Regions from separate parts of the Streptomyces sp. WMMC500 genome, predicted to be linked through region 2. Evidence: predicted binding sites of a transcription regulator. Region 2 holds the regulator's gene; the other holds the start of a gene.

Region 1 (15,824 bases), 2.7 Mb from region 2:
TGCGCCCGGTCCTTGAGGCTGGTCAGGAGGGACTGTTCGTACTGCGGGAGGTCGTCCACCGCGCAGGGCAGTTCGCCGCCCAGCTCGCGTACGGCCTGGTGCCACTGGCGTACGAAGGCCGCCAGGTCGGGCGGCGTCATGCGGTCCAGGTGGAGCGCGGTGAAGTCCTCGCGCCGGAGCCAGTCCGCGCCCGCCGCGGCGGGGCGGGACGTGACGACGACCCGTACGTCCTCGTACTGGCCGAGGAGCCGGCGCAGCCAGTCACGGACCGCCTGGCGCTCGCGGTGCAGCAGTTCGTCGACACCGTCGATGAGGAGCAGCGCCTTGCCCGCGTCGAGCTGACGTTCCACCCACCCCTTCGGCATGACCCCCGTGATGGGGCCCGCCACCCCGTCGAGCATCGCCTCCGGGTTCGGGGGCTTGCGGCCGCTGTAGTCGCGGAGCTTGACGAAGAAGGGCGTGAGGCCGTTCCACGCCGCCAGCTCGTCCGTGAAGCCCCCGCGCGCCGCGGTGATGGCCAGCCAGCGCAGGAGCGTCGTCTTGCCGGAGCCGGCCTCGCCGCGCAGCAGCACGCGGGACGCGCCTCTCAGCGCGGCCTCCACCCGCATGCCGGACGTCTCGGGTCCGCCTTCCTCCCAGTTGCTCATGTCGGGCCGGAGCTGGAGCAGGCCGTGCCGGGCGGCGCGGCGGATCTCGGCGTCGTCCCCGGTCGTGCGCAGGCTGACGTACGCGACGGAGAGCCGGATGCGGTGCGGCGTCGCCTGGTCGGACGTGCCGCGGAACAGCTCCACCTCGTCGAGCTCCCGGCTGACCAGCTCCAGGTACGTACGCCGGAAGTCGGTGTCGAGGTCGGAGCCGTCCGGCGCGAACAGCGAGCGGTCCGGCAGGCGTTCGAGGATCCGCGCCACCTCTGCGCCCAGCGTGGACGTACGGGCCAGCAGCTCGGCGGCGGCGCGCTCCTCGAAGACGGGCAGGCTGCGCACGATGCGTACGTAGTACGCGACGCACTCGGCGAACAGCGTCTCGTACAGCCGCGACTCCGTCTCGCCGAGGCCGACGGGCGGGGGTACGGACGCGGTGATGCGGCGGACCAGCTCGGCTGGCCGGGCGTCGGCGACGAGGAGGGCGTCGTCGGAGAGGTCCGCGCGGGCGAACGTGTCGGCGACGGCGTCGATGACGGCCTGCCGGCCGCCGGGCTCCAGGCGCTCGAAGGCGTGGGTCAGATAGGGGTCCAGGCGGTCGTAGACCGCGTTGGTGATCTGCTCGAACTGCTGCCGGACCTCGCGCTGGAGGCGCACGCCCGGGACCCGTACCCGGATCAGCTCCGCCATCGGCAACTGCCGTTCCTGCGCGCGCTGCCTGCCGCCCAGCCACAGCTTCGCCGCGGCGTTCGCGACGATCGTCCCGAGCCGTAATGCCGCCGTCTCCGCGAGCATGCGCACCCCTCCCTGCCCCTGCACAGCAGACAACCACACGGGGGTGACAGCCGTGCCTATCCCGTCGCCTTCACGGCGCTTTCCGCCACGGGCTCGCCGCACGCCACCAGCCTGGTGCGGCGCGCCGCCGAGCGGCCGGCGACCGCCGTCATCGCCACCGCGCCCACCGCCAGCACGGCGCCGGTCCACGCCGTGGCGGCGTAGCCGAGGCCCGCGCTGATGGCGAGGCCGTCCAGCCACGGGCCCACGGTGTTGCCGATGTTGAACGAGGACGTGGCGGTCGCGCCGGCGAGGCCCTGTGCGGCGCCGGCGACGTCGAAGATGCGGGCGTTGAGGGCGGGCGCGGTGGTGAAGGCCGTGGCGCCGAGGAGGACGGACAGGGTGACGATCGCCACCGGGTACGCGGCGAGCAGCGCGCACGCCACCAGCACGGCGGCGGTCGCGGACAGGCCGACGTACATGGTGCCGAACCGGTGGCGGTCGGCCATCCGCCCGCCGACGAGCGTGCCGAGGAACGCCCCGGCGCCGAAGAGCGCGAGCACGGTCGGCACCCAGCCGTCGCCGAGGCCGGCCACGTCGGTGAGGAGGGGCGCGAGGTAGGAGAAGAAGGAGAACGTTGCGCCCGCGAAGAGCGCGATCGTGGCCATGGCGAGCCACACCTGACCGTCGCGGTAGATGCGCAACTCCTCGCGCAGCCGCGGCGGCTCGGCGTCCGCCGCAGGGCCGCCGCCCGGTACGAGCGCCACCACCCCGACGAGGGCGACGGCGGTCATCAGCGTCACGGCCCAGAACGCGGACCGCCAGCCGAAGTGCTGCCCGAGCAGCGCGCCGCCGGGCACCCCGGCGACGTTCGCGACGCTCAGCCCGCCGACCATGACCGCCATCGCCCGCGCGCGGGCGCCGGTCGGAACGGTTGCGATGGCGACGGCGGCGCCGACGGCCCAGAACCCGGCGCAGGCGAGGGCGCTGACGACGCGGGTGGCGAAGAGGACGCCGTAGGAGGTGGCGACGGCCCCCACGATGTGGCCGGCGCCGAAGACGACGAGCAGCCCGACGAGGGTGGTGCGGCGGGGGAGGCGGAGGGTGGCGGCGGCGAGGGTCGGCGCGCCGACGACCATGCCGACGGCGAACGCGGAGATGAGGAGCCCCGCGCGGGGGATGGAGACGTCGAGGTCGTCGGCTATCTCGGGGAGGAGGCCGGAGAGCATGAACTCCGAGGTCCCGAGGGCGAAGACGGCGACGCCGAGGACGTACACGGCGACGGGGAGGCGGGCTCCGGCCCGGGGAGCGGTCGGGGACATGACGAGGGAAACACCAAGGCGAGAGGGGAACATTCCTGCGACCGCCCACGGTACGGGGAGAAGCCGCAGGTCGAAAGGGCTCCCCGTGACAGCGGGGGCGCCTCGCCGCTCAGCTCGGACCCGTCTGCCTCGGCTGCCTCGTTTGCCGCGCCTGCCTCCCCCGCCGGCGCAGACCCCCGTCCACCAGCCGGCGCACCAGTTCCTTGGACCCCACCTCCACCGCCCCCCGCCGCACCGCGTCGGCGTAGCGCGTCGACGGAAGGTCGTAGTGGTCGCCGTCGAACGCCCTCCGCGGCACCCCCATCGACGCCGCGAAGGCGTGCAGCTCCTCGTACGACTCGTCGCTCACGAGGTGCGACCACATCCGCCCGTGCCCCGGCCAGGTCGGCGGGTCCACGTAGATCGTCACCCGGCGCCCCCCGGACCCAGGCCGCCCACCCGGGCCACCACCGCGCCCGTCGTGCCGCACACCCACCGCGGGTCCGGGCCCAACTCCGGCTCGACGTCCAGCGCGTGCGGGCCCGCGGAGTCGACGTCCCGACAGACGGGGCACAGCGGCCACCTGCCGTACTTCTCCAGGAGGGCGTCCTGGACGTCCTGGGCCACCAGGCCGTCGAGGTACGCCACACCCTCCGGCCACTGCTCCACCCACCAGCGGCGGTGTGCCACGGCGTCCTCGACGAAGGTGACGACGTCCGGTTCCGCCACGTCGCCGGCGGTGAGGTCGGCGAGGATCAGCGCCCGGGCGCGGTGCAGCGCCACCTCCAGGTCCTGGTGCTCCATACACCCATTCTCCCGCAGTCGGCCCGGTCGGCCCTGACGCACGGGCCGGCCGCCGCTGTGACCACCGCGCCGGGGTTTTCCACAGGGCTGCCGCGGGGGGTTGACTCGCCCTCCGCCGCGAAAATATCTTTCGTGTGTGAGCTACAGCGTGAAGGAAACTTTCACTCCGGACACCCCGACCGGACCCGCGCCGCCCGCGCCGGCCGCCCTTGCGGCCAAGGTGCGCACGGTCGCGCCGTCCATGACGCGCTCCATGCAGCGCGTCGCCGAGGCCGTCGCCGGTGACCCGGCGGGCTGCGCCGCGCTCACGGTCACCGGCCTCGCGGAGCGCACCGGCACGTCGGAGGCCACCGTCGTGCGGACGGCGCGGCTGCTCGGCTATCCCGGGTATCGCGACCTCCGGCTGGCCCTCGCCGCCGCCGCGGCCCAGCAGGAGGCCGGGCGGGCGCCGTCGGTCACCGCGGACATAGCGGTGGACGATTCGATGGCCGACGTCATCGCCAAGCTGGCGCGGGACGAGCAGCAGGCGCTGGCGGACACCGCGGCCGGGCTCGACCCCGTGCAGTTGGAGGCGGCGATCGCCGCCATGGCCACCGCCCGGCGCATCGATGTCTACGGCATCGGGGCCTCCAACCTCGTGGGCCAGGACCTGGTCCAGAAGCTGCTGCGGATCGGCGTCGTGGCGCACGCCTCGCCCGACCCGCACCTGGCCGTGACCAACGCCGTCCAACTGCGCGCGGGCGACGTGGCCATCGCGATCACGCACTCGGGCCGCACGGTCGACGTCATAGAGCCCCTGCGCGTCGCGTTCGACCACGGGGCGACGACGGTGGCGATCACCGGCCGCCCGGACGGCCCCGTCGCGTCCTACGCGGATCACATACTCACCACGTCCACGGGGCGCGAGAGCGAGCTGCGGCCGGCGGCCATGTCCAGCAGGACGGGCCAACTGCTGGTCGTGGACTGCCTGTTCATAGGCGTGGCCCAGCGGACGTACGAGCGTGCCGCCCCGGCGCTCGCCGCCTCGTACGAGGCGCTGGCGCACCGGCACAGCCCGCTCCGCCCGCGGCCCTGACCCCGCCCGGCGACGCCTGACGACGACCGATGCACCGGCGACCCGCCCTTCGCCCGGGCGCGGCTCCCGCCCACGGCACCGGACGCCCTCCGGGGCCCGGGCGGGACGGATGTATCAGATATGTCGGGTGCGGCCCGGTGACGTCCCCGCGGGCGTCCGGGGGCCGGCACCCGACCGCACCGCCCGCACCCCCCGCACTCTCCGCACCGCCCGCACCCCCCGCACCGCCGTACGACGCCGGCGCCGCCCGGCGGCCGGGCGCGTTCCGCGCGCCGGACGCCCGCGACGGCACTCCGACCGCCGGCGACCGCACCACGCAAGCCGCCGTGACCGACCCACCTCCGCGGGCGCGCACCGCCCACCGCGCGCCTCGCACCGCATGGAAAGAGCCGCCCCGACATGCCCTCTCCCCCAGCCGAAATCCGCCGGGAGCTGGAAAACCTGACCACCGAGGCGTTCCGTCCTGAGCTGGCCGAGATCGACCGTCTCTCCAGCCTGGAGATCGCCAGAATCATGAACGAGGAGGACAGCGGGGTACCGGGCGCGGTCGCCACGCAACTGCCGCAGATCGCCGCCGCCATCGACGCCACCGCCGAGCGCATGGCCCGCGGCGGCCGGCTGTTCTACCTGGGCGCCGGCACCGCGGGCCGGCTGGGGGTGCTGGACGCCAGCGAGTGCCCCCCGACGTTCAACACCGACCCGTCGCAGGTCGTCGGCATGATCGCCGGCGGGGACGTGGCGCTCCGCACCTCCACGGAGGGCGCCGAGGACAGCAAGGAGCTGGCCGCGGCGGACCTGGAGGCGGCGGGCCTGGGGCCCGACGACACCGTCGTCGGCATCTCCGCCTCCGGCCGCACGCCGTACGCCGTCGGCGGCGTGACGTTCGCGCGCTCCCGGGGGGCGCTGACCATCGGGCTGTCCTGCAACGCCGGTTCGCCGCTGGGCGCGGCGGCGCAGCACGGCATCGAGGTCGTCGTGGGCCCCGAGCTGATCGCGGGCTCGACGCGGCTGAAGGCGGGCACGGCGCAGAAGCTCGTGCTCAACATGCTGTCGACGATCACGATGATCCGGCTGGGCAAGACGTACGGGAACCTGATGGTCGACGTGCGCGCCTCCAACGAGAAGCTGCAGGCCCGTTCGCGGCGCATCGTCGCGCTGGCGACGGGCGCGGGCGACGAGGAGGTGGAGGCGGCCCTCGCCGAGACCCGCGGCGAGGTGAAGAACGCGATCCTCACCATCCTCGGCGGCGTGGACGGCGGCACGGCGGCACGCCTCCTCGACGCCTCCCACGGCCACCTGCGCGTCGCCCTGAAGGCCGCGACCGACGTGAGCTGACCGCGGAGCGCCGGAAGGCGCCCGTGGGCGCCGGGGGCCGAGCGCGGGACGCCCGCCGCCCGTTCCCGGGTACGGCTCCCGGGCGCGGTTCCCGCGCCGCGGGTCCCGGGTGCGGCTCCCGGCCGGGGCTTCCGGTGCGGCCGTCGGTCCGTGCCCCGGCATCCGCCCCCTCCCCCGCCCGCCGCACCGCGGCGCAACGCGCCCGAGGGCGGCACCCCCTGCGGGGTACCGCCCTCGGTTCGTCAGTCGGTCCGGCGCCCGTCCGCAGCCGCGGCGGACGTCCGGAACCGGCGATCCCGGATCAGAAGTCCATGTCGCCGCCGGGCATACCGCCCCCGGCCGCGGCCTTCTCCTTCTCCGGCTTGTCGGCGACGACGGCCTCGGTGGTGAGGAACAGGCCCGCGATCGACGCCGCGTTCTGCAGCGCGGAGCGGGTCACCTTGGCCGGGTCGAGGATGCCCTCGGCGATCATGTCCACGTACTCGCCGCTGGCGGCGTTGAGCCCGTGACCGGCGGTCAGGTTGCGCACCTTCTCCACCACGACGCCGCCTTCCAGGCCGGCGTTGACCGCGATCTGCTTCAGCGGGGCCTCCAGGGCCAGCTTCACCGCGGCGGCGCCGGTGGCCTCGTCGCCCTGCAGCTCCAGCTTCTCGAAGACGTGACCGGCCTGCAGCAGGGCCACGCCACCGCCGGCGACGATGCCCTCCTCGACGGCCGCCTTCGCGTTGCGCACGGCGTCCTCGATGCGGTGCTTGCGCTCCTTCAGCTCGACCTCGGTCGCGGCGCCGGCCTTGATGACGGCCACGCCGCCGGCCAGCTTCGCGAGCCGCTCCTGCAGCTTCTCGCGGTCGTAGTCGGAGTCGCTGTTGTCGATCTCGGCGCGGATCTGGTTGACCCGGCCCTGGACCTGCTCGCTGTCGCCGGCACCGTCGACGATGGTGGTCTCGTCCTTGGTGATGACGACCTTGCGGGCGCGGCCCAGCAGGTCGAGGCTGGCGCTCTCCAGCTTGAGGCCGACCTCCTCGGAGATGACCTGGCCGCCGGTGAGGATGGCGATGTCGCCGAGCATGGCCTTGCGGCGGTCACCGAAGCCCGGGGCCTTGACGGCGACGGACTTGAAGGTGCCGCGGATCTTGTTCACCACGAGGGTGGACAGGGCCTCGCCCTCGACGTCCTCGGCGATGATCAGCAGCGGCTTGCCGGACTGCATGACCTTCTCCAGGAGCGGCAGCAGGTCCTTGACCGCGCTGATCTTGGAGTTGGCGATGAGGATGTACGGGTCCTCGAGCTCCGCCTCCATGCGCTCCATGTCGGTGGCGAAGTAGGCGGAGATGTAGCCCTTGTCGAAGCGCATGCCCTCGGTGAGCTCCAGCTCGAGACCGAAGGTCTGCGACTCCTCGACGGTGATGACGCCTTCCTTGCCGACCTTGTCCATGGCCTCGGCGATCAGCTCGCCGATCTGGACGTCGCCGGCGGAGATGGAGGCGGTGGAGGCGATCTGCTCCTTGGTCTCCACGTCCTTGGCCTGCTCCAGCAGGGCGGCGGAGACGGCCTCGGTGGCCTTCTCGATGCCGCGCTTCAGCGCCATCGGGTTGGCGCCGGCGGCCACGTTGCGCAGGCCCTCCTTGACCAGGGCCTGGGCCAGGACGGTCGCGGTCGTCGTGCCGTCACCGGCGACGTCGTCCGTCTTCTTCGCGACCTCCTTGACCAGCTCGGCGCCGATCTTCTCGTACGGGTCCTCGAGCTCGATCTCCTTGGCGATGGAGACACCGTCGTTCGTGATCGTGGGGGCGCCCCACTTCTTCTCGAGGACGACGTTCCGGCCCTTGGGGCCGAGGGTGACGCGGACGGCGTCGGCGAGCTGGTTCATGCCGCGCTCAAGGCCGCGCCGCGCCTCCTCGTCGAACGCGATGGTCTTGGCCATTGTGTTGAGTCCTCCCGGACAGGGGGGTCGTCTGTGTCCGGACCGCGCTGGCGCCCGCGACGGACGGTCCGCGACCCGCGTGGTTCCCTCCCACCCGGCGTACGGACCTCACCGAACCGGTCCCGTGCTGTCACTCTCACTGGGAGAGTGCTAACGCCAATGATTAGCACTCGCCCCCTGCGAGTGCAAGCGGGTGGGGGCTTCTCATGCGCAGAGCGGAACCGGATCGGGGCACCCCGCCCGCCGGGGAGCAGGCGGACAGCAGAGGGCCCGCACCCCGGGGGGTGCGGGCCCGTCGCGAGTCGTCCGTGGTCGATGCCCGGCGCTCAGCCGCTGACGCGGACCATGTCTGCCTGCGGCCCCTTCTGGCCCTGCGAGATCTCGAACTCGACCCGCTGGCCTTCCTCGAGGGTGCGGTATCCGTCCATCTGAATCGCGCTGTAGTGGACGAAGACATCCGCACCACCGTCGACCGCGATGAAGCCGTACCCCTTCTCCGCGTTGAACCACTTGACGGTGCCCTGAGCCATTCCAAACTCCCCTATTGCTGGCCCTTACACAGGACCGCACTCCGCGGACCCGGGTCAGACCTCACCCCCGGATACACGCCGGGGCGTGCGCCGGAACGCGTCGACCGCGGCTGAATGTATCCGCACAGATGCCCAGTGCAACAGGTCAATCGGACGAGAATTCTGCGGACACTCGATCGGTATTTTTCCGATCAACCTCCGCCATTCCCTGACAACTCGGGCAGGGCATAACTCACCATCACGACAATTAACTCTCCGCATTTACCCGGAACTTGTCGCGTTCTCATATGCGTGGACCATGGGCCACGAGGGGGGAACGCCCCAACCCTATCGCGTGCACGGACATGCGAACGGCCCCACTCCGGATCAGTGGGGCCGGGCACACGGCGGCGGGGTTCAGCAGCCCCCGGCGACCGCCGGAATGATCGAGACTCCCGCCCCCTCCGGAGTGGGAGTCTGCAGGCCATCGGCGAAGCGGACATCGTCGTCGTTCACGTAGACGTTCACGAAGCGGCGCAGCTTGCCTTGATCGTCCAGGACCCGGCCGGCGATTCCGCGGTGGTTCTTCTCCAGGTCTTCGATCACCTCGGCGAGGGTCGCGCCCTCGGCGCTCACCTCGGCTTCACCGTCGGTGTACGTACGCAGGATGGTCGGAATTCGGACGTTCACGCTCATGATGCGAGGCCGGCCTCTCGGAAGGAGTCGAGTGTGGGACGAATGATCGCGCTCGGCCCCGAGGTGGGGGCGACCGCGTCGAGGGTCTTCAGACCGTCGCCGGTGTTGATCGCGACGGTGGTCTCGGCCGGGTCGATCCGGCCGTCCGCGACGAGCTTCGCCAGCACGCCGAAGGTCACGCCGCCCGCCGTCTCCGCGAAGACGCCCTCGGTGCGGGCCAGCAGCTTGATCGCGTCGACGACCTCGGCGTCCGTGACGTCCTCCACCGCCCCGCCGGTGCGGCGCGCGATGTCCAGCACGTACGGCCCGTCGGCGGGGTTGCCGATCGCGAGGGACTTGGCGATGGTGTCCGGCCGGACCGGGCGCACCACGTCGTGGCCGTCCTTGAAGGCCCGCGAGACCGGGGAGCAGCCGGCCGCCTGGGCGCCGAAGATCTTGTACGGGCGCTCCTCGACGAGCCCCGTCGCGATCAGCTCCTTCAGCGCCTTGTCGATCTTCGTGAGCTGGGAGCCGGACGCCACCGGGATGACGATGTTGTCCGGCAGCCGCCAGCCGAGCTGCTCGCAGATCTCGTAGGCGAGGGTCTTGGAGCCCTCCGCGTAGTACGGGCGCAGGTTGACGTTCGTGAAGCCCCAGCCCTCGCCGGCCGGGTCGCCGATCAGCTCGGAGCAGAAGCGGTTCACGTCGTCGTACGTGCCCTCGATGCCGACGACGTCGCCGCCGTAGACCGCGGCCATGACGACCTTCGCGTGCTCCAGGTCGTACGGGATGAACACGCACGAGCGCAGCCCCGCCCGCGCGGCGGCGGCGCCGACCGCGCCGGCCAGGTTGCCGGTCGAGGAGCAGGACAGCGTGGTGAAGCCGAAGGCGCGGGCGGCCTCCACGGCGATGGCGACGACGCGGTCCTTGAAGGAGTGCGTGGGGTTGCCGGAGTCGTCCTTGACGTGCAGCGCGCCGGTCACGCCCAGCTCGGCGGCCAGCCGGTCGGCGCGGTGCAGCCGGGTGAAGCCGGGGTTCAGGTTGGGCTTCGACGCCACGTCCGCGGGGACCGGCAGCAGCGGTGCGTAGCGCCAGATGCTCCGCGGCCCCGCCTCGATGCGGGTACGCAGCCGGGCGGCGGCCTCGGCGTCGCCGCCGGGAAGGTCGTACGCCGCCTCCAGCGGCCCGAAACAGGACAGGCACGCGAACACCGGACCCAGCGGCACCCGCTCCCCGCACTCCCGGCAGGACAGCGCGACGGCGGGACCCAGGTCGGGAGCGCCGTCGACGGCGCCGGGGGTGGGAGCTGTCTCTACAGCCATACTGGCGAGGCCCTCTCTCCTCATCTTCCCCGCGACGCGTCTCGCCGCAGGACGGAATTGGCACCATCACCGTCCGGGGCCTCGCAGCGTCGCGAGTGCCGGACGGAGGGTTGCCGGGGCTTCAACGGGCCGTTCCCTCTGCCCCTCTGGATGAGCTCTGTATGGCGCAGGACCGGCGGGGCCGTCCGGCGCGTTTGTCCGACGCGCGGACCCCGACATACGGACGTCACGCACGTTGTTCAAGACTGTAACCGACGACCAGGACAGTGGTGAGTGCCGTCCGATACGCGAGACGGCTCTCACACCTCACAGGACCACCGGCAAGGGGAGGCCCGCAGGTGCTCGAAGACGTGGAGCAGTGGCTGAGAACGCGGTCCTGGTCCGCGGCGGACCGGCCGCTCGGGCGGCTGCTGGCGGCCAAGCGCGCGCTGGGGGCGCGGGGGACGGTGAGCGTGGTCCTGCCCGCGCTCGACGAGGAGGCCACGGTCGGGGCGATCGTCGCGGCGATCCGGGCGGAGCTGATGGCGGGTGCCGCCGACGGCGGGGCACTGGTCGACGAGCTGGTGGTGATGGACTCCGGCTCCACGGACCGTACGGCGGAGGTCGCCGCCGCGGCCGGCGCGCGGGTGGTGCACCGCGACGAGGTGCTGCCGCGGGTGCCCGCGGCACCCGGCAAGGGCGAGGTGCTGTGGCGGTCGCTGCTGGCGACCCGCGGCGAGATCGTGTGCTTCGTGGACGCGGATCTCCGGGACTTCGACACGGCGTTCGTCAGCGGGATCGTCGGTCCGCTGCTGACGGAGCCGGACGTGGACTTCGTGAAGGCCGTGTACGACAGGCCGCTCGGCGGCGCGCCGGCCGCCGCCGCCCAGGGCGGGCGGGTGACGGAGCTGGTGGCCCGGCCGCTGCTGAACCTCCACTGGCCGCTGCTGGCCGGTTTCGTCCAGCCGCTGGGCGGGGAGTACGCGGCGCGGCGCTCGCTGCTGGAACGGCTGCCGTTCCCGGTCGGGTACGGGGTGGAGCTGGGCCTGCTCGTCGACGCGCTGCACACGGTGGGGCTGGGCGGTCTCGCCCAGGTCGACGTCGGCGTCCGCCGCCACCGCCACCAGGACGACCGGGCGCTGGGCCGGATGGCGGCGGCGATCTACCGCACGGCGCAGGTGCGGCTGGCGCGCGGGCACCTGGTGCGGCCGCGGCTGACGCAGTTCGAGCGGGGGGCGGACGGGGCGTTCGAGGGGCGGACGTACGGGGTGGACACGGTGGAGCGGCCGCCGATGGGGGAGATCCGGGAGTACGTGGAACGCCCCGCGGCGTAGCCCTCGCCGGGCGGGCCATACCGGGGTGGGGGGTGCGGGGGCGGGGGGTCCGCGCGGCGCCGGGGTGGTGGCGTCTCCCCGTACCCGCCCCTCCCCGAACCTCAGGGCTCCGCCCCGAGCCCCCGCGGGGGCTCCGCCCCCAGACCCCCGGGGGCTGCGCCCGAACCCCGGGGCCGCGCCCCCGGTCCCGCTCGGAACTCCCCCGACCTTTCGGGGCTGCGCCCCGAACCCGCGGGGGCTTCGCCCCCACACCCCCGAGGGCTTCGCCCCGGACACTCGGGGCTGCGCCCCGTCCCCCGCTCGGTTCCGACGCGAACCCGCTCAGGCTCCTCCCCGAACCCTCACGGGCTCCGCCCCCAACCCCGTCGGCGCGCCTCCCCCAGGCCCTACAGGGCTCTGCCCCCTCCCCCTCCGGTTCCGGCCACGAACCCCCGCGGGCCTTCGTCCCGAACTCCCGCTCAGGGCCCCGGCCCACCGTCCGCCTCCGCAAGCCCCCGTACCGGTCTCGGCCACACCGGCGTACCTGCGTTTCGGGAGCCTCTGCCGTGGCTAGGCTCGGCGCATGGTCGAGTCCCCCGGTGCCCCCCTGCTCGTCGCGTCCAACCGCGGGCCCGTCTCGTACGCCGTCGGCGACGGCGGTGACCTCACCGCCAAGCGCGGCGGCGGCGGGCTCGTGTCCGGGCTCAGTGCCGTCGGGTCCGACGCCGGGGCGCTGTGGGTGTGTGCCGCGCTGGGCGACGGGGACCGGGAGGCCGTGCGGCGCGGGGTGGGCGAGCCCGGGGTGCGGATGCTCGGCATCGACCCCGACGTCTTCCACGACGCGTACAACGGCGTCGCGAACTCCGTCCTGTGGTTCGTGCACCACATGCTCTACGACATCCCCGTCGCCCCGGTCTTCGACGCCGCGTTCCGCCGGCAGTGGGACGCGTACGCGACGTACAACCGCGCCTTCGCCGACGCCCTCGCCGACGGCGCCGCCGACGGCGCCGCGGTGTTCGTGCAGGACTACCACCTCTGCCTCGTGCCCGGCATGCTCCGCGAGCGCCGCCCCGACCTGCGGATCTCGCACTTCACGCACACACCCTGGGCACCACCGGAGTACTTCCGGCTCCTGCCCGACGACATCGCCGCCGCGCTGCTGCGCGGGCTGCTCGGCGCCGACCGGATCGGCTTCCACACCGACCGCTGGGCCGAGGCGTTCGTCTCCTGCTGCCGCGACGTGCTCGGCGACGAGGCGGAGGTCGCCCGGGCCGGGGAGGACGCGGGCGGGAAGGGGACCACCCGGGTCGACGTGCACGCCCTCGGCGCCGACGCCGAGTTCCTGCGCGAGCGGTCCCGGCGGCCGGACGTGGAGGAGCGGATGGCGGCCCTGCGCGAGCAGATCGGCGGCGTGGACCGCAAGGTCCTCGTGCGCGTGGACCGCACCGAGTTGTCGAAGAACATCGTCCGCGGGCTGCTCGCGTACCGGCGGCTGCTTGAGGCGCGGCCGGAGTGGCGCGGGCGGGTGGTGAAGCTGGCGTTCGCGTACCCGTCGCGGCAGGACCTGCCGGTGTACCGGGACTACACCGCCGAGGTGCGCCGCCTCGCCGCGGAGATCAACGAGGAGTACGGGACGGCCGGGTGGCAGCCCGTCGTGCTGCACGTCGAGGACGACTTCGCCCGCTCGCTCGCCGCGTACCGGCTGGCGGACGTGGCGCTGGTCAACCCGCTGCGGGACGGGATGAACCTGGTCGCGAAGGAGATCCCGGTGGTCTCGGACGACGGCTGCGCGCTGGTGCTGTCGCGGGAGGCGGGCGCGTACGCGGAACTCGGCGGGGACGCGCTCGTGGTGCACCCGTACGACGTGGAGGCCACGGCGGAGGCGCTGCTCGCGGCGCTGTCGATGCCGCGCGACGAACGCGCCCGCCGGACGGAGCGGCTGGCGGCGGCGGCCACGGCGCTGCCGCCGCAGGCGTGGTTCCTGGCGCAGGTGGACGCCCTGCGGGGGTAGCCCGCGGTACGCGGCGGTAGCCCGCGCCCGCGGTACGGGGCGCGCGTCTCAGCGCGGGCGGTGGCGCTCCTGGAAGCGGGCCGCCTTGGCACGGTTGCCGCAGCCCTCCATCGAGCACCAGCGGCGGCGGCCGTTCTTGCTGACGTCGTAGAACCACAGCACGCACTCGGGGTTCGCGCAGCGGCGGACGCGGTCCGGCTGCTCCTCGTACAGCCGGACCAGATCGGCTGCGGCACACCACGCGGGCAGCCACGCGGGGTCGTCCACGACGACTTCCGACGTGGCCCGGCCGGCGCGCAGGAGCGGGCGGCGGGCGCCGTGGGCCAGGATCTCGTCGAGCGGCTGCTCGTCCCCGTCGAGGGCGGCGCGCAGGGCGGCGCGGGCGGCGGTCAGCGGCTCGCGCAGGGCTGCGTGATCGGGAGCGTCGGGGGCGCCGGCCGCGGCGTCGGACAGGCCGTGCTCGCCGAGCCAGTGGCCTAGGGCGCCGGGCTCGTAGAGGAAGTCGACGGGGCCGCCCTGGTCGATCCACCAGGTGTTCACCAGGTCCAGGGCCAGCGGTTCGCCAGTCAGCGGTCGTGCCATACGCACCAGTGTAACCGTTCAAGTCGGTTTGACAGGTTCCCGGGGGCGGGTTAGGGTTTTTTTCGTAACCGTTCAAGTGCCTTTTGATGGTTGGAGTTCGCCGTGCCCGTACGCCACCGCACCGCCCGCATCGACGGCCTCGACGTCTTCTACCGGGAGGCCGGCGACCCGGCCGCGCCGACGCTCGTGCTGCTGCACGGCTTCCCGACCTCGTCCGTGGGCTTCGCGCCACTGATGGCGGAGCTGGCCGGCGAGTTCCACCTGGTCGCCCCCGACTACCCCGGCTTCGGACGCAGCTCCGCGCCGCCGGCGGACGAGTGGGCGTACACCTTCGACCACCTCGCCGACGTCGTCGACAAGCTGCTGGACCAGCTCGGCCTCTCGCGTTACGCGATCTACGTCCACGACTACGGCTCCCCCGTCGGCTTCCGCCTCGCCCTGCGCCACCCCGAGCGCATCACCGGCATCGTCAGTCAGAACGGCAACGCCTACGAGGAGGGGTTCACCCCCTTCTGGAACCCGCTGCGTGCGTACTGGGACGAGCCCACGCCGGCCCACCGCGAGGCGCTCCGCTCCGCCCTCACCCCGGACGCCACGCACTGGCAGTACACCCACGGCGTCCCGGACACCTCGCTGGTCGACCCGGCGCTGGAGGTGCACGACCAGGCCCTGCTGGACCGGCCGGGCAACCAGGAGATCCAGCTCGACCTCTTCCTCGACTACGGCACGAACCCCGGCCGTTACCCCGACTGGCAGGAGTACCTGCGCGAACACCAGCCGCCGGTGCTCGCCGCCTGGGGGCGGCACGACGAGATCTTCGGGGTGGAGGGGGCGCGGGCCTTCGCCCGGGACGCCAAGGACGCGCAGGTGCAGTTGCTGGACGCCGGGCACTTCCCGCTGACCACACGGTTCGCGCAGAGCGCGGGGCTGATACGGGACTTCCTGCGCCGGCTCTCCGACTGAGGCACCTCCGACCGGGGCAATCGGACTGGGGCAGTCCGGCTGGGGCTCCGCGTGGGGGGCGGCCGGGTCGGTGGCCCGACGGTCCCGCGGCGCCCGCGGCCGGGGCTACGCGCCGAGGGCCTCCGCCAGGGCCGTCAGGAGGTCCACCACGCCCTGCGGCCCGTCGACCGTCAGGTCCGCGCGGTCCGCCAGCGCGTCCGCGCCCTCGCCCGACATCGCCGCGCTGCACACCAGCAGGCCCGTGACGCCCTCGGGGCGCAGCGCTTCCACCGCGTCGTAGGCCGCGAGGTCGCCGAGGTCGTCGCCGGCGTAGAGGACGGTGCGGGCACCCGTCTCGCGGGTCAGGGTCGTGAGGGCGCGGCCCTTGTCCATGCCCGGCGGGCGGAGTTCGAGGACGAAGCGGCCCGGCTCGACCACGAGGCCGTGCGCCGCCGCCAGGTCGTCCAGCGGCTTGCGCAGCGCGTCGGCGGCCTTTGCGGGGTCGGCGGCGCGGCGGGTGTGGACGGCGACGGCGCGGCCCTTGTCCTCTATCCACGTGCCGCGCCAGGCGTCCGCCGTCTCCAGCACCCCGGGCAGCTCGGCCTGCACCGCGGCCACGCCCGGGTGCGGGGCGGGC
Region 2 (15,824 bases):
ACGAGTCCGTCACCGACTCCGTCACCGACTCCGCCGCCGACTCCGCCGCCGACGACGCAGCCGCCGCGGTACCCGGCCGGGAGACCGGCGAGGCCGGCGCGTACGGCGTACCCGACGAGGAGGCCCACGGCCGGGGCGTACCGCACCATGCGGACGGCTCCGGCGGCGAGGTCGTGCGCGGCGCGCACGACCTCGCCGACGACGACCTCGCCGACCTGCACGTCGCCCACACCGCCGCGCTCCGCCTGCCCAGCCAGGCCACCGCGCACACCCCGCGCAGCGCCACCGACCCGGAGCTGCGCGGCGGCGGCCCCTGGGCCGGCGTCGGCGCCTTCTCGTTCCTCGCCGAGACCTCCGACATGCTCGCCGGGCAGTTCGACGAGGACATGGTCGCCTCCCTGGCCACCCAGCTCCTCGTGCCCCGGCTCGCCGACTGGAGCGCCGTCTGGCTCGAACGGACCGACGGCGCGGAGCCCCGCCTCGCGCAGGTCTGGCACGCCGCCGAGGAGCGGATCTCACCCCTGCGCAGCGCCCTGGAGCAGTGCCCGCTGCCGCCGCCCGACGCGCGCCCCGTGCCGGTGGCCTGGCCCGGCGGGACCGGCGGCGTCGCCCGCGGCCCGGGGGACGCCGGCTACGGGCTCGGCGGCCCCGCGCTGGCCTGCCCGCTGGTCGCCGGCGGCCGGCGCGTCGGCACGCTGCTCTTCGGCCGCACCGGCATCGCGCGGATCGGCGGCGACGTCGTGGCCGTCGTCACGGACTTCGCCCGCCGCGTGGCGCACGCCGTCTCCGCGGCCCGCCAGTACACCCGGCAGGTGACCATCAGCGAGGTCCTGCAGCGCGGCCTGCTGCCCAGCGGCATCGCGGAGATGCCGGCCATGGACACGGCCGTCGTCTACGAGCCGGCCGAGGGCGCCGCCGCGGGCGGCGACTTCTACGACCTCTTCCCCAGCGGCAGCGACCGCTGGTGCTTCGCGCTCGGCGACGTCTGCGGCCAGGGCCCCGAGGCAGCGGTCGTCACGGGCCTCGCCCGCCCCGTGCTGCGCCTGCTGGCGCGCGAGGGCTACGGCGTCGCCGACGTGCTCGCGGGCCTGAACCGCACGCTCGTGGAGCACGCCTTCGAGGCGGTGGAGGCGGCGACGGCGTTCGGGCTGCCGCCGGAGCAGGCACGCTTCCTGTCGCTGCTGTACGGGGAGCTGGTGCCGTACGCGCGGGACCGCGGCGGCGTCCGGTGCACCGTGGCCAGCGCCGGGCACCCGCTGCCGCTGCTGCTGCGCAGCGACGGCGGGGTGCGGGCGGCGGCGGACGCGCAGTTGCTGCTGGGCGTGCTGGACGACGCGGAGTACTACAGCCAGTCGTTCGACCTGGAGCCGGGCGACACGCTGCTGTGCGTCACGGACGGGGTGACGGAGCGGCGGTTCGGGGACCGGCTCTTCGACGACGGCGACGGGCTGGCGGAGGCCCTGTCGTGCTGTACGGGGCTGGGCGCGGCGGCGGTGGCGGAGCGGATCAGGACGGCGGTGCACGACTTCGCGCCGGTGCCGCCGCGGGACGACCTGGCGATGATGGTGCTGCAGGCGCGCGGGACGGAGCGGGGCGGGTACTGAGGGGGCGGGGACCGGGGCCGGAGGTTGCCCGGCGGCCGGGGGACAATGGGCGCATGCCCTCCGTACTGCCCGATGGCGAGCCCGCGCCCGTGGACGGGACCCTGCCCGCCGAGGCGCTGGCCGGGGCCGCCGACCGCCCCCTCGGCTTCTACGCCCACGTCCCCTACTGCGCCACCCGCTGCGGCTACTGCGACTTCAACACCTACACCGCCGCCGAACTGCGCGGCACCTCCCGTGACGACTACGCCGCCACCTTCGCCGAGGAGGTCCGCCTCGCCCGCAAGGTGCTCGGCGACGACCCGCGCGAGGTCGAGACGGTGTTCTTCGGCGGCGGCACGCCCACGTTGCTGCCGGCGGCGGACCTGGGGCGGATGCTGGCGGCGATCCGCTCGGAGTTCGGCCTCGCGGCGGACGCGGAGGTGACCACGGAGGCCAATCCGGAGTCGGTGGATCCGGCGTCCCTGGCGGCGCTGCGGGAGGCCGGCTTCAACCGGATCTCGTTCGGCATGCAGAGCGCGCGGGAGCACGTGCTGCGGGTGCTGGACCGTACGCACACCCCGGGGCGGCCGGAGGCGTGCGTGGCGGAGGCGCGGGCGGCGGGGTTCGCGCACGTGAACCTGGACCTGATCTACGGCACGCCGGGCGAGACGGACGACGACTGGCGGGCCTCGCTGGCGGCGGCGCTGGAGGCGGGCCCGGACCACGTGTCGGCGTACGCGCTGATCGTGGAGGAGGGCACGCAACTGGCGCGGCGGATCCGCCGGGGCGAGGTGCCGCCGACGGACGACGACGTGCACGCGGACCGGTATCTGATGGCGGAGGAGGCGCTGTCGGCGGCGGGGATGCAGTGGTACGAGGTGTCGAACTGGGCGGTGCCCGGGGACGCCGCGCGCTGCCGCCACAACGAGCTGTACTGGACGGGCGCGGACTGGTGGGGCGCGGGTCCGGGTGCGCACAGCCACGTGGGCGGGGTGCGCTGGTGGAACGTCAAGCACCCGGCGCCGTACGCGTCCGCGCTGGCGGCGGGGCGGTCGCCGGCGGCGGGCCGGGAGGTGCTGACGGAGGAGGACCGCAGGGTGGAGCGGATCCTGCTGGAGCTGCGGCTGTCGGCGGGCTGCCCGCTGTCGCTGCTGCGCCCGGCGGGGGCGTCGGCGGCGGAACGAGCGGTAAGGGACGGCCTCTTGGAGCACGGCCCTTACGAGGCGGGCAGGGCGGTGCTGACGCTACGGGGCCGGCTACTGGCAGACGCGGTGGTCCGAGACCTGGTCGACTGACGGGGCTTCCCGACCCCGGTCCCGAACTCCCCCGATGACCCCCGCACACCCGCCCAAGGGTATGCGCCTGCTGTGACATTTCCGGCTCACCGCCCCGGTTGCTCACGCCGCTCGATCCAACGTGCGTGCGAGGTGCGCGTCCCGAGGCAAAACTCGACGCCTGCGGGTGATTTCGCCCGTTTTGAACGGGGGCGATGCCGGAAGTTCGCCTCGGTAGCGCACACGCGGTACGGCCGGACCGTGCCGGTGCGCCCCGGTCAGCCCTCCGGGGCCGTGACGAAGTCGATCAGTTCCTCCACCCGCCCCAGCAGCGACGGCTCCAGGTCCCGGTACGTCCGTACCGAGTCCAGGATCCGGCGCCAGGCCGCGCCCGTGTCCGGGGGCCAGCCCAGTTCGCGGCAGACGCCCGTCTTCCAGTCCTCGCCCCGCGGGATCCGCGGCCATGCGGCGATGCCCACCGAAGAGGGCTTGACGGCCTCCCAGACGTCCACGTACGGGTGACCCACCACCAGCGCGTGGGCGCTCGTCACCGACTCCGCGATGCGCCACTCCTTCGTGCCCGGCACCAGGTGGTCCACCAGCACTCCCAGGCGCGCGTCCGGGCCCGGGGCGAAGGACTCGACCACCGACGGGAGGTCGTCCACGCCCTCCAGGTACTCCACGACCACGCCCTCGACCCGCAGGTCGTGGCCCCAGACGCGCTCCACCAGCTCCGCGTCGTGGCGGCCCTCGACGTAGATGCGGCCGTCGCGTGCCACGCGCGCGGTGTGGTCGCGGACCGCTATCGAGCCGGAGGCGGACAGCAGGGGGCCCGTGGCGGCCACCCGGCCGGGGAGCGTCAGCGTGACCACCCTGCCGTCGATCATGAAGCCGCGCGGCGTCAGCGGGAACACCCGGTGCTTGCCGAAGCGGTCCTCCAGGGTCACCGTCGGGCCCTCCGCCGTCTTCTCCGTGCGGATGACCGCGCCGCAGAAGCCCGTGCCCACCTCCTCCACCACGAGGTCCGGCTCGGCCGGCACCTCCGGGGCGGGCTTCCGCGGCTGCTTCCAGGGCGGCGTGAGATCGAGGTCGTCGTAGCGGCGCACGAAGGTGAGATTACGACAAGCGCCCCGCCAGCTCGTCCCGTTGGGCCCGTACGAAGTCCGCGTCCACCGCCGCCCCGTGCCCCGGCACGTACACCGCCGCAGGACCGCCCAGCTCCAGCAGCCGGTCCAGGGCCGCCGGCCACCGCACGGGGTCGGAGTCCGGGCCCGACGAGGGCGGGCCCGACTCCTCCACCAGGTCGCCGCAGAACACGACGGCGGGCCGCCCCGGGACGTACACCGCCATGTCGTGCGACGAGTGCGCCGCGCCCAGCTCGACGAGCAGCACCTCCCGGCCGCCCCCGAGGTCCAGCGGGTACGTGCCGGAGACCGCGTGCCGCGGGGCGACCAGGACGTCGACGGCCTCCGCCGCCGCGTCGCGGGACAGCCCGTGGCGTACGGCGTCCGCGCGCAGCTCGTCCGCGCCCGCCCCGCGCAGCCGGCCGGCGATGCCCGCCGGGCCGTGGACCTCCGCCCCGGCGAAGGCCGCGGTGCCGAGTACGTGGTCGAAGTGCGGATGGGTGAGCGCGATGCGGGTCACCGGGCGCCCGAAGCGCTCGCGTACCGCCCGGCGCAGCTCCGCGCCCTCGCGCAGCGAGGCGCCGGTGTCCACGAGCAGCACGCCTTCCGCGCCGCCCACGGCGCCCGCCGTCGCGTCCCAGCGGGGCAGCCGGCGCCGTACGACGTCCGGGGCGAGCTCTTCCCAACCGCCACCCATGGCACGACGCTATAACGTGACCGGCCGCCTTGCCCGGGCCGCCCTACCCGGCCGTACACTGGCCCCGAACCCTGGCACTCTGCGCCGTCGAGTGCCAGCGGCGGAACGGCGGGACGGGAACCGAGTGTGGAGGTGGGCAGCATGCTCAGCGAGCGCCGGCTCGAAGTGCTGCGCGCCATCGTCCAGGACTACGTGGGCACGGAGGAGCCGGTGGGCTCCAAGGCGCTCACCGAGCGGCATCACCTGGGTGTCTCCCCGGCGACGGTGCGTAACGACATGGCCGCCCTGGAGGACGAGGGCTTCATCGCCCAGCCGCACACCAGCGCCGGCCGCATCCCCACCGACAAGGGCTACCGGCTGTTCGTCGACAAGCTCGCGGACGTCAAGCCGCTGAGTGCGGCCGAGCGGCGGGCGATCCAGAACTTCCTGTCCGGCGCCGTCGACCTCGACGACGTCGTGGGGCGCACGGTGCGGCTGCTCGCGCAGTTGACGCGGCAGGTGGCCGTGGTGCAGTACCCGTCGCTGACCCGGTCGACCGTGCGCCACGTCGAGCTGCTCCAGCTCGCCCCGGCGCGCGTCATGCTCGTGCTCATCACCGACACCGGCCGGGTCGAGCAGCGCGTGATCGACTGCCCGGCGCCGTTCAGCGAGGACTCCCTCGCCGACCTGCGCGCCCGGCTCAACAGCCGCGTCGTCGGCCGCCGCTTCGGCGACGTGCCGCGGCTGGTGGCCGACCTGGCCGAGTCCTTCCCGGCGGACGACCGCGGCACGGTGCAGACCGTGCTGTCGGTGCTGCTGGAGACACTGGTGGAGGAGACCGAGGAGCGGCTGATGATCGGCGGCACCGCCAACCTCACCCGCTTCGACCACGACTTCCCGCTCACCATCCGGCCGGTGCTGGAGGCGCTGGAGGAGCAGGTGGTGCTCCTGCGGCTGCTGGGCGAGGCCAAGGAACCGGGCATGACGGTGCGTATCGGTCATGAGAACGACCACGAGGGGCTTACCGCCACCTCGGTCGTCTCCGTCGGATACGGTTCAGGCGGCGACACCGGCGAAGCCGTCGCCAAGCTCGGCGTGGTCGGACCTACCCGCATGGACTACCCCGGAACGATGGGAGCGGTACGCGCAGTGGCACGGTACGTCGGACAGATCCTGGCGGAGTCATAAGTGGCCACGGACTACTACGCGGTCCTCGGCGTCGGACGTGACGCCTCGCAGGAAGAGATCAAGAAGGCGTTCCGCAGGCTCGCCCGCGAGCTGCACCCGGACGTGAACCCGGATCCGAAGACCCAGGAGCGGTTCAAGGAGATCAACGCCGCCTACGAGGTGCTGTCGGACCCACAGAAGAAGCAGGTCTACGACCTCGGCGGTGACCCGCTGTCGCAGAACGGCGCCGCGACCGGCGGCTTCGGCGCCGGCGGCTTCGGCAACCTCTCCGACATCATGGACGCCTTCTTCGGCCAGGCCGGCCAGCGCGGGCCGAGGTCGCGCACCCGCCGCGGCCAGGACGCCATGATCCGGCTCGAAATCGAGCTGGAGGAGGCGGCGTTCGGCGCCACCAAGGAGATCCAGGTCGACACCGCGGTGGTCTGCGGCACCTGCAACGGCGAGGGCGCGGCGCCCGGCACGTCGGCGCAGACGTGCGACATGTGCCGCGGTCGCGGCGAGGTCTCCCAGGTCACCCGCTCCTTCCTCGGCCAGGTCATGACCTCGCGGCCCTGCCCGCAGTGCCAGGGCTTCGGCACGGTGGTGCCCAACCCGTGTCCCGAGTGCGCGGGCGACGGCCGGGTGCGCTCGCGGCGCACCCTGACGGTCAAGATCCCCGCGGGCGTCGACACCGGCACCCGCATCCAGCACGCCGGCGAGGGGGAGGTCGGCCCGGGCGGCGGCCCGGCGGGCGACCTGTACGTGGAGATCCGCGAGCTGCCGCACCCGATCTTCCAGCGCCGCGGCGACGATCTGCACTGCACGGTGACGATCCCGATGACGGCGGCCTCGCTGGGCACGAAGGTCAACCTGGAGACGCTCGACGGCCTGGAAGAGGTCGACATCCGTCCCGGTACGCAGTCGGGGCAGTCGATTCCGCTGCACCAGCGCGGCGTGACGCATCTGCGCGGCGGCGGCCGGGGCGACCTGGTCGTGCACGTCGAGGTCGAGACGCCGCAGAAGCTGGACCCGGAGCAGGAGCGGCTCCTGCGCCAACTCGCCCAGTTGCGCGGCGAGGAGCGCCCGCAGGGCCAGTTCAAACCGGGCCAGCAAGGGCTGTTCTCGCGCCTGAAGGACGCCTGGAGCGGACGTTAGCCCGAAGGGCCGGATTCCGGCGCTTCGGGCGTCCCGACCTGCGTGACAGGTTGGTGTCCTCCCCCCCCCCTCGGAGAGCGGAGGATGCCAGCCCGATCGCTCGGGCTGAGGTTCGCGGTGCACCGGCCCGGCAACCCGAAGCCCTTCCCGCGCAGCAACGGCCCACCCGGCCGCCGATCGCTTGGTTCTCGCGATACCGGCACGCTACCAGCTCCCAGGGACATCAAAGGGGGGCGATGACAGGATGAGCCCATGCCCACCGAGCTGAACGATCTGTTCACCTTCCCGATCGTGCAGGCGCCCATGGCCGGTGGCGCATCCTGCCCGCAGCTCGCCGCGGGTGTGCTGGAGGGCGGCGGCCTGGCGTTCCTCGCCGCCGGGTACAAGACACCGGAGGCGATGTACGAGGAGATCCGCCAGTTGCGGGCCGTCACCGACCGGCCCTTCGGCGTCAATCTGTTCCTGCCCCAGCCCCCCTCGCCCCCGGATCCCGCCCAGATCGAGGCGTACGCCCAGCAACTGGCCGGCGAGGTCGAGTGGTACGGCACGGAGCTGGGCGACGCCGGGGCCGCCACGGACGACGCCTTCGACGCCAAGGTGGCCATACTCCTGGACGAGCCGGTGGCGCTGGTCTCGTTCACCTTCGGCTGCCCCGAGCCGGCCGTGCTCGACGCCTTCGCCCGCGCCGGGACGTACACCGTCGTCACCGTCACCAACGTCGTGGAGGCGCGCCACGCGCAGGCCGCCGGCGCCGGCGCCGTGTGCGTGCAGGGCGTCGAGGCCGGCGGCCACCAGGGCGGCTTCCGCAACGATCCGCGCGACGACCGCGTGGGCCGCGGGCTGCTCACGCTGCTCGCCGAGGTGCTGGAGGCGGTCGACGTGCCCGTGATCGCCGCCGGCGGGCTGATGCGCGGCGGGCAGATCGCCGCCGTCCTGTCCGCGGGCGCCGCCGCCGCGCAGCTCGGCACGGCGTTCCTGGTCTGCCCCGAGTCGGGCGCCCACGCGCTGCACAAACGGGCCGTCACCGGCGGGGTGTTCACGCGTACGGAGCTGACCCGCGCCTTCTCCGGCCGCCCCGCGCGCGGGCTGGTCAACCGATTCGTACGCGAACACGGCCCGTACGCCCCCGCCGCCTACCCCCAGCTTCACCACCTCACCTCCCCGCTGCGCGCCGCCGCCGCCCGCGCCGGCGACCCGCAGGGCATGTCGCTCTGGGCGGGACAGGGCTACCGGCTGGCGCGCGAACTGCCCGCCGCCGAGCTGGTGGAGGTCCTCGCGCGGGAGCTGGCCGACGCGCTCAGCGGGACGACGAAGCCCGCCGGCGACGCCCCCGGGGGCCTGCTGTGACGGCCCCGGTGTTCGTCGCCGACGCGGCCGTGCTGGACGCCGCCCGCCCCGGCGCGGTGCTCGCGCTGACCGGGCCCGAGGGGCGGCACGCGGTGTCCGTGCGTCGGCTGCGCGCCGGCGAGGACGTCGTGCTCACCGACGGCGCGGGGCGCGGCGCGTACGGGACCGTGGCGGGCGCGGAGGGCGCCGACCGGCTCCTCGTGACCTGCGCCGAGGTGGTCGAGGAGCCCGCGCCGAGCCCGCGGCTCACCGTCGTGCAGGCGCTGCCGAAGGGCGACCGGGGCGAGCTGGCCGTCGAGACCATGACCGAGACCGGCGTGGACGCGGTGGTGCCGTGGACGGCCGCCCGCTGCGTGACCCGGTGGCGCGCCGAGCGCGGAGAGAAGTCCCTGGCCAAGTGGCGTGCCACCGCCCGCGAAGCGGGCAAGCAGGCCCGCCGGCTGCGGTTCCCCGAGATCGCCGGGCCGCACTCGACGAAGGAGCTGCTGCCGCTGCTCGCCGGCGCCGCGTTCACCGCCGTGCTGCACGAGGAGGGCGCCGCGCCGCTGGCCGCCGCCGAGCTGCCGCGCGCGGGGGAGATCGTGCTCGTGGTCGGCCCCGAGGGCGGCGTCGCGCCGGAGGAGCTGGCCGCGTTCGCGGACGCGGGCGCCGGGGCATACCGACTGGGGCCGACCGTGCTGCGCACCTCCACCGCGGGCACCGCGGCGGGCGCGGTGGTGCTCGCGGCGACCGGCCGGTGGTCCTGACCGCCCGGAGCCAGAAGTTCCGTTCACCCGGACCCGCACGTTCCGTATGCCGGCGTCACGGGGGCTTTTCCCGCGTGTTCACCGGTACGCCCCGATTCGTTCCACCCCGGTACGGGACGAAGGTCACACCGCACCGCAAAGCGGTGGTGGGCGCCGCCTCCGCATGATGGGATGATCCACGTGACTCAGCCTGCTTACCTGCGATTCCCGCACCTGCACGGCGACTTGATCACCTTCACGGCGGAGGACGACGTCTGGGCGGCGCCCCTCGACGGCGGCCGCGCCTGGCGGGTGAGTGCCGACAACATGCCGGTGGACCACCCGCGCATCGCCCCCGACGGCACCCGCGTCGCCTGGACCTCCACCCGCGACGGCGCCCCCGAGGTCCTCACCGCGCCCGTCGACGGCGGCGCGCCCGCCCGCCTGACGTACTGGGGCAGCGGCAAGACCTCCGTACGCGGCTGGACGCCCGACGGCGACGTGCTCGCGCTCACCACCCACGGCCAGTACTCGCTGCGCCGCACCTGGGCGCACGCCGTGCCGCCCGACGGCGGCCCCCCGCACGCGCTGCCGTTCGGCCCCGTCGGCAACGTCGCGTACGGGCCGGAGGGCCGCGTCGCGCTGCTCACCGCGGGCATGGGCCGGGAGGCGGCGTACTGGAAGCGCTACCGCGGCGGCACCGCGGGCCGGCTGTGGCTGCGTACCGCGGCCGACGCGGAGTTCACCCGGCCCGCCGAACTCGACGCCGTCCTCGGCAACGCCGAGTACCCGCTGTGGGCCGGCGGGCGGCTGGCGTTCCTCTCCGACCACGAGGGCACCGGCGCGCTGTACTCCGCGGATACGGCCACCGGCACCGACACCTCCGACGCGTACGCCGCGCTGCGCCGCCACACCCCCCTCGGCGGCTTCTACGCCCGCCACGCCGCCTCCGACGGCACCCGCGTCGTCTACGCCAGCGCTGGCGAGCTGTGGCTCCTTGACGACCTCGACGAGGGCACCGAGCCCCGCCGCCTCGACGTCCGCCTCGGCGGCCAGCGCACCGACCTGCGCCCCCGCCCGCTGCGCGCCCGCCACAACCTCGGCGCCGCCCGCCCCGACCACACCGGCCGCGGCAGCGCCGTCGAGATCCGCGGCACCCTGCACTGGGTGACCCACCGCGAGGGCCCCGCCCGCGCGCTGGCCGCGGAGCCGGGCGTACGGGCCCGGATGCCGCGGGTGTTCCGCGCCGAGGGCGCCGAGCACGTCGTGTTCGTGACCGACGCCGAGGGCGAGGACGCGCTGGAGTTCACCCCCGCCGCAGGCCGCGACGCCGGCGCCACGCCCCGCCGCGTCGCCGCCGGCCGCCTCGGCCGCGTCACCGCGCTGGCCGTCGCGCCGGACGGCAGCCGCGTCGCCGTCGCCTCCCACGACGGCCGGGTGCTGCTCGTCGAACGCGCCTCCGGCGACGTACGCGAAGTCGACGCCAGCGAGCACGGCGACGCCGGCGGCCTGGTGTTCTCGCCCGACTCCGCGTGGCTGGCCTGGTCCCACCCCGGCCCCGGCGAGCTGCGGCAGGTGCGGCTGGCCACCACCGACGGGCTGGCCGTCGCCGAGGCCACGCCGCTGCGCTTCCGCGACTACTCCCCGGCGTTCACCGCCGACGGCAAGCACCTGGCGTTCCTCTCCGAGCGGGCCTTCGACCCCGTCTACGACAGCCACGTCTTCGACCTGTCGTTCCCGTACGCCTGCCGCCCCCACCTGATCACGCTGGCCGCCGAGACGCCCTCGCCGTTCGGCCCGCAGCGCCACGGCCGGGCCCCCGAGCGCGGCACCTCCGACGACGGCGACGACGCCGGCTCCGGCGACACCCCGCCCGTCACCCGCATCGACCTCGACGGCCTCGCCGACCGCATCCTGCCCTTCCCCGTCGAGGCCGCCCGCTACTCGACGCTGCGCGCCGCCGAGGGCGGCCTGCTGTGGCTCACCCACCCGCTGCGCGGCGTCCTCGGCACCGACACCGCGGGACCCGACGACGACGGGCCCACGACCCGGCTGGAGCGCTACGACCTCGGCAAGCAGCGCGTGGAGGAACTCGCCGACGACGTCGAGGGCTTCACCGTCACCGGCGACGGCACCCGGATCCTGCTGCGCACCGACGGCAAGCTGAAGGTCGTCCCGGCCGACCGCAAGGCCAGCCACGTCGACGACGGCGACGGCGACAACGTCACCGTCGACCTCACGCGGATACGGCAGTCGCTCGACCCGGCCGCGGAGTGGCGCCAGATGTACGCCGAGGCCGGCCGGCTGATGCGCGACAACTTCTGGCGCGCCGACCTCGGCGGCGTCGACTGGGACGGCGTGCTGGAGCGCTACCGCCCGCTGCTGGAGCGCGTCGCCACCCACGACGACCTCGTCGACCTGCTGTGGGAGGTGCAGGGCGAGCTGGGCACGTCGCACGCGTACGTCGTCCCCCCGGGCGGCGCCACCCCCACCGGCGCTCCGGAGCGGCGGCAGGGGCTGCTCGGCGCCGACCTCACCCGCGCGGACGACGGCAGTTGGCGCGTCGAGCGGATCCTGCCGTCCGAGACCTCCGACCCGCACGCGCGCTCCCCGCTGGCCGCGCCGGGCGCCGCGGTCCGCCCCGGCGACGCGATCGTGGCCGTCGACGGCAGGCCCGTCGACCCGCAGGCCGGGCCCGCGCCCCTTCTGGTGGGCGCGGCGGGCAAACCCGTCGAGCTGAGCGTGCTGCCGGCCGACGGCGGCGACGTGCGGTACGCGGTGATCGTGCCCACCGCCGACGAGGAGCCGCTGCGCTACCACGCCTGGGTCGCCGGCCGGCGCGCGTACGTACACGAGGCGTCCGGCGGGCGCCTCGGCTACCTCCACGTACCCGACATGCAGGGTCCCGGCTGGGCACAGCTCCACCGCGACCTGCGCGTCGAGGTCGCCCGCGAGGGGCTGGTGGTCGACGTCCGCGACAACCGCGGCGGGCACACCTCGCAGCTCGTCGTGGAGAAGCTGGCGCGGCGCGTCGTCGGCTGGGACGCGGGCCGCGGCCTCAAGCCCGTCAGCTACCCGATGGACGCCCCGCGCGGCCCGGTGGTCGCCGTGGCCAACGAGTTCTCCGGCTCCGACGGCGACATCGTCAGCGCCGCGATCCGCGCGCTGGGCATCGGGCCGCTCGTCGGGCGGCGCACCTGGGGCGGGGTCGTCGGCATCGACAGCCGCTACCGGCTGGTCGACGGCACGCTGGTGACGCAGCCGAAGTACGCCATCTGGCTCGAAGGACCGGGCTGGGGCGTGGAGAACCACGGCGTGGAGCCGGACGTCGACGTGCAGCTCACGCCGGAGGACTGGGCGCAGGGGCGCGACCCGCAGGTGGAGACGGCGGTGCGGCTGGCGCTGGCGGAGCTGGAGCGCAGCCCGGCGGCGGTGCCGCCGGAGGTGCCGGGACCGGCGGCGGCCGCGCCCGACCGGGCGGGGCCGGCCGCGCCGGACTCGGCGGAGCGGGCGGAGTCGGAGTCGGAGTCGGAGTCGGAGTCGGGGGAGCAGAGAGAGAAGCCGGCGGGGGAGTAGCGGCAGGGGCATCGGCCACGGGCTGCGGGCACGGGCCGGCGGGGTACGATGCGCCCCGTACCGCCCGACTCGTACGAAGGAGGCCGGGAACATGGCCGGGGAGCCGCAGGCCGACTGCCTGTTCTGCAAGATCACCTCGGGGGACGTGCCCGCGACGGTCGTCCGCGAGACCGCGACGACGATCGCCTTCCGCGACATCAACCCGCAGGCGCCCACGCACGTCCTCGTCATCCCCAAGGCCCACTACCCGGACGCCGGCAGCCTCGCCGCCGCCGACCCGCAGCTCGTCGCGGACATACTGCGCGAGACCGCCGAGGTCGCCGCCGAGGATAAGATCGACGCCACCGGCTACCGCGTCGTGTTCAACACCGGCACCGGCGCCGGCCAGACCGTCTTCCACGCGCACGCCCACGTGCTCGGCGGACGCGGCCTGAACTGGCCCCCCGGGTAGCGCGGACCGCCCGGACTTGCCCGCACGCGAACTCGTCGTCCTCGGCACCGCCAGCCAGGTCCCCACCCGCCAGCGCAACCACAACGGCTACGTGCTGCGCTGGGACGGCGACGCCATCCTCTTCGACCCCGGCGAGGGCACCCAGCGCCAGATGCTGCGCGCCGGCGTGGCCGCGTACGGCCTGACCCGCGTCTGCGTCACCCACTTCCACGGCGACCACTGCCTGGGCCTGCCCGGCGTCATCCAGCGCATCAACCTCGACCGCGTCCCGCACCCCGTGACCGTGCACTTCCCGGCGAGCGGGCGGGAGTTCTACGAGCGGCTGCGGTACGCGAGCGCGTACCGGGAGACCACGAAGATCGAGGCGGGCCCGGTCGAGGCGGACGGCGTCATCGCCGCCACCCCCGCGTACACCCTGGAGGCCCGCAAGCTGCACCACCCCGTGGACGCGTACGGCTACCGCCTCGTCGAGCCGGACGGCCGCCGGATGCTCCCCGGTCTCCTCGCGCGCGCGGGCATCGCGGGGCCGGACATCTCGCGGCTGCAGCGCGAGGGCTCGCTGCGGGGCGTGCGGCTGGAGGAGGTCTCGGAGCCGCGCCGGGGGCAGCGGGTCGCGTTCATCATGGACACGGGGCTGTGCGAGGGGGTGTACGCGCTGGCGGAGGAGGCGGACCTGCTGGTCATCGAGTCGACGTTCCTGGGCGCGGAGACCGATCTGGCCGTCGAGTACGGGCATCTGACGGCGGCTCAGGCGGCGGGGGTGGCGATCGCGGCGGGCGTACGGCACCTGGTGCTGACGCACTTCTCGCAGCGCTATCCGGACCCGGGGGACTTCGCGCGGGAGGCGCGGGAGGCGGGGTACGCGGGGCCGCTGACGGTGGCGACGGACCTGGGCAGGGTGGCGGTGCCGGCGCGGCGCTGAGGCGGCCGGGGGCGGGCCGGGCCCCGGGGCCGGTCAGGCCGGAGGGCTGGCCGCCGGCCCCGCCCCGGTTTCCGTACGGGCGGGCCGGCGGGTGCGGCGCAGGGTGCGCACTGCCAGGGCCGCCCCGAGCAGTGCGGCGCAGAACGCGGCGACGGCCGCCGGGCCTGCGGCGTCCACGGCGTCGGCGAGGGCGCGTTGGGTGGTGCCGGCCGCCTCGATCACGGGGTCGGTGGTGGCGGGGTCGTCCTGGGCGCGGATCTCGTACCAGCCGTAGTAGGCCACGTAGGCGCCGACGAGGAGGAGCACCCCGCCGCCGAGGCGCGGCGTGGCGGCGCCGAGGCGGCGCAGCGGGGCGACGGCGGTTGTACGGGTGAGCGCGACGCTCAGGGAGGCGGCACCGACGATCAGCCCCATCCCGGCGGCGTAGGCGACGAACAGGACGATGCCCTCCGCGGTGCTGCCACTGCGGAAGGCGGAGACGACGATCGCGAGGAAGGGGGCGATGGTGCAGCCGAGGGACGCGGTGGCGTAGGCCATGCCGAACAGCGCCATCGAGGGCAGGGAACGGGACAGCTTCGGTGCCCGCCGGAGTTTCGGGGCGAGGACCGCCAGCCGGCGGCCGGCGAGCAGCCAGGCGCCGGCGGCGGCGACGAGCAGGCCGAAGGCGATGGTGAACCAGGGCAACTGCTCCTGGACCTGTCCGGCGACGGGCTGGACGGCGAGGCCGAAGACGCCGAAGAGGGCGGCGAAGCCGACGGTCATGGCGGCGGTGGCGGCGAGGGCGCGGCCGACGGCGACGGTGCGGCCGGGCGGGTCGTCGCCGAGGACGAGAAGGGACAGGTAGGCGGGGAGCAGGGCGAAGCCGCACGGGTTGACGGCGGCGAGCATCCCGGCGCCGAGCGCGAGGGCGAGGGGCAGGTCCGCCATGCCGGTTCAGCCGGTGACGGTGGCGAGCTTGTCCGCCAGGCCGTCGCCGCCGGGGAGTACACCCTCGTAGACGGTCTTGCCGTCCTTGTCGAGGATCACGTAGACGCTCTGCTCGATGATCCCGAACTTCTTCCAGACGTCCCCGGCCTCGTCGGACAGGTGCGGGAAGGCGCCGACCTGCATGTCGGCGACGAAGTCCCGCATGGCCTGGGGCTCGTCGAGCCCGGCCACGCCCAGCACGTTGGCCCGGCCCTGGAACTCGGACGCGACCTTGGCGGTTTCGGCACTCTGGCCCTGGCAGACGGTGCACCACGGGGCCCAGAACCACAGCACGACGGGCTTGCCCGCGAGCGTCTTCGCGTCGAACGGCCTGCCGTCCACCGTGGTGCCGGTGAAGGACAGCGCCTCGGGCACCTCCGTCTCCGCCGCGCCGCCCTCTCCGCCCTCTCCACCCTCTCCGCTCTCTCCGCCGTCTCCGCCGTCACCGCTGTCCGCGGTCGCAGGTGGCTGGGCGGGGGAGGACGACTGCGCGGATTCGCCCCCCGCGTCGCCGGCGGATGGGGAGTCCTCGCCGGAGCACCCGGCGAGCGTGACGAGAGTGAGGAGGCCGGCGGTCAGCGTGGCCGGGATGAGGGTACGGGCGCGCAAGGGGACTCCTGTGGGTTCGGTCTCGGTGGTGAAGATAGCCCGTGGGGTCCGGGCGGGCGGCGCTTCACTTCTTACGGCTGGGTGACGTCTCTTACGGCTGGGTGACGTCGGCGGGCGGCGCTCCGGCACAACCGATGTTTCCGCCGCGTGCCCCCGGGCGATGCGCGAGTATGTTCGGCACACCTTGACGACGCCCAGAAGGTCACCGCGATGAACGGGCCCGTGCCGAACGACGACCGCGACCCGCAC

Evidence for each region. Region 2 encodes HrcA, which represses chaperone genes, less so after heat shock. Its sites were predicted from a motif close to TTNGCACTCNGNNNNNCNGAGTGCNAA; they were not measured.
Region 1: the regulator HrcA is predicted to act here: its motif matches at 7,982-8,008, upstream of groL (chaperonin GroEL).

What each region holds. Positions count from the first base shown of each region.
Region 1 is NZ_CP114905.1:3,892,624-3,908,447, forward strand. It holds gene O7599_RS16550 (NACHT domain-containing protein) at 1-1,436, opposite strand, end outside; gene O7599_RS16555 (Cmx/CmrA family chloramphenicol efflux MFS transporter) at 1,493-2,737, opposite strand; gene O7599_RS16560 (DUF4031 domain-containing protein) at 2,847-3,146, opposite strand; gene O7599_RS16565 (hypothetical protein) at 3,143-3,520, opposite strand; gene O7599_RS16570 (MurR/RpiR family transcriptional regulator) at 3,657-4,595, shown strand; gene murQ (N-acetylmuramic acid 6-phosphate etherase) at 4,995-5,930, shown strand; gene groL (chaperonin GroEL) at 6,232-7,854, opposite strand; gene O7599_RS16585 (cold-shock protein) at 8,181-8,384, opposite strand; gene O7599_RS16590 (MoaD/ThiS family protein) at 8,781-9,059, opposite strand; gene thrC (threonine synthase) at 9,056-10,360, opposite strand; SAM riboswitch class I at 10,378-10,517, opposite strand; gene O7599_RS16600 (glucosyl-3-phosphoglycerate synthase) at 10,699-11,673, shown strand; gene O7599_RS16605 (trehalose-6-phosphate synthase) at 12,236-13,663, shown strand; gene O7599_RS16610 (CGNR zinc finger domain-containing protein) at 13,712-14,245, opposite strand; gene O7599_RS16615 (alpha/beta hydrolase) at 14,348-15,208, shown strand; gene otsB (trehalose-phosphatase) at 15,314-15,824, opposite strand, start outside.
Region 2 is NZ_CP114905.1:6,547,696-6,563,519, forward strand. It holds gene O7599_RS28150 (SpoIIE family protein phosphatase) at 1-1,604, shown strand, start outside; gene hemW (radical SAM family heme chaperone HemW) at 1,658-2,878, shown strand; gene O7599_RS28160 (DUF3097 domain-containing protein) at 3,136-3,963, opposite strand; gene O7599_RS28165 (MBL fold metallo-hydrolase) at 3,974-4,678, opposite strand; gene hrcA (heat-inducible transcriptional repressor HrcA) at 4,820-5,845, shown strand; gene dnaJ (molecular chaperone DnaJ) at 5,846-6,979, shown strand; gene O7599_RS28180 (nitronate monooxygenase) at 7,232-8,326, shown strand; gene O7599_RS28185 (16S rRNA (uracil(1498)-N(3))-methyltransferase) at 8,323-9,072, shown strand; gene O7599_RS28190 (PDZ domain-containing protein) at 9,244-12,627, shown strand; gene O7599_RS28195 (histidine triad nucleotide-binding protein) at 12,719-13,078, shown strand; gene O7599_RS28200 (ribonuclease Z) at 13,095-14,000, shown strand; gene O7599_RS28205 (cytochrome c biogenesis protein CcdA) at 14,034-14,927, opposite strand; gene O7599_RS28210 (redoxin domain-containing protein) at 14,934-15,575, opposite strand; gene O7599_RS28215 (SAM-dependent methyltransferase) at 15,786-15,824, shown strand, end outside.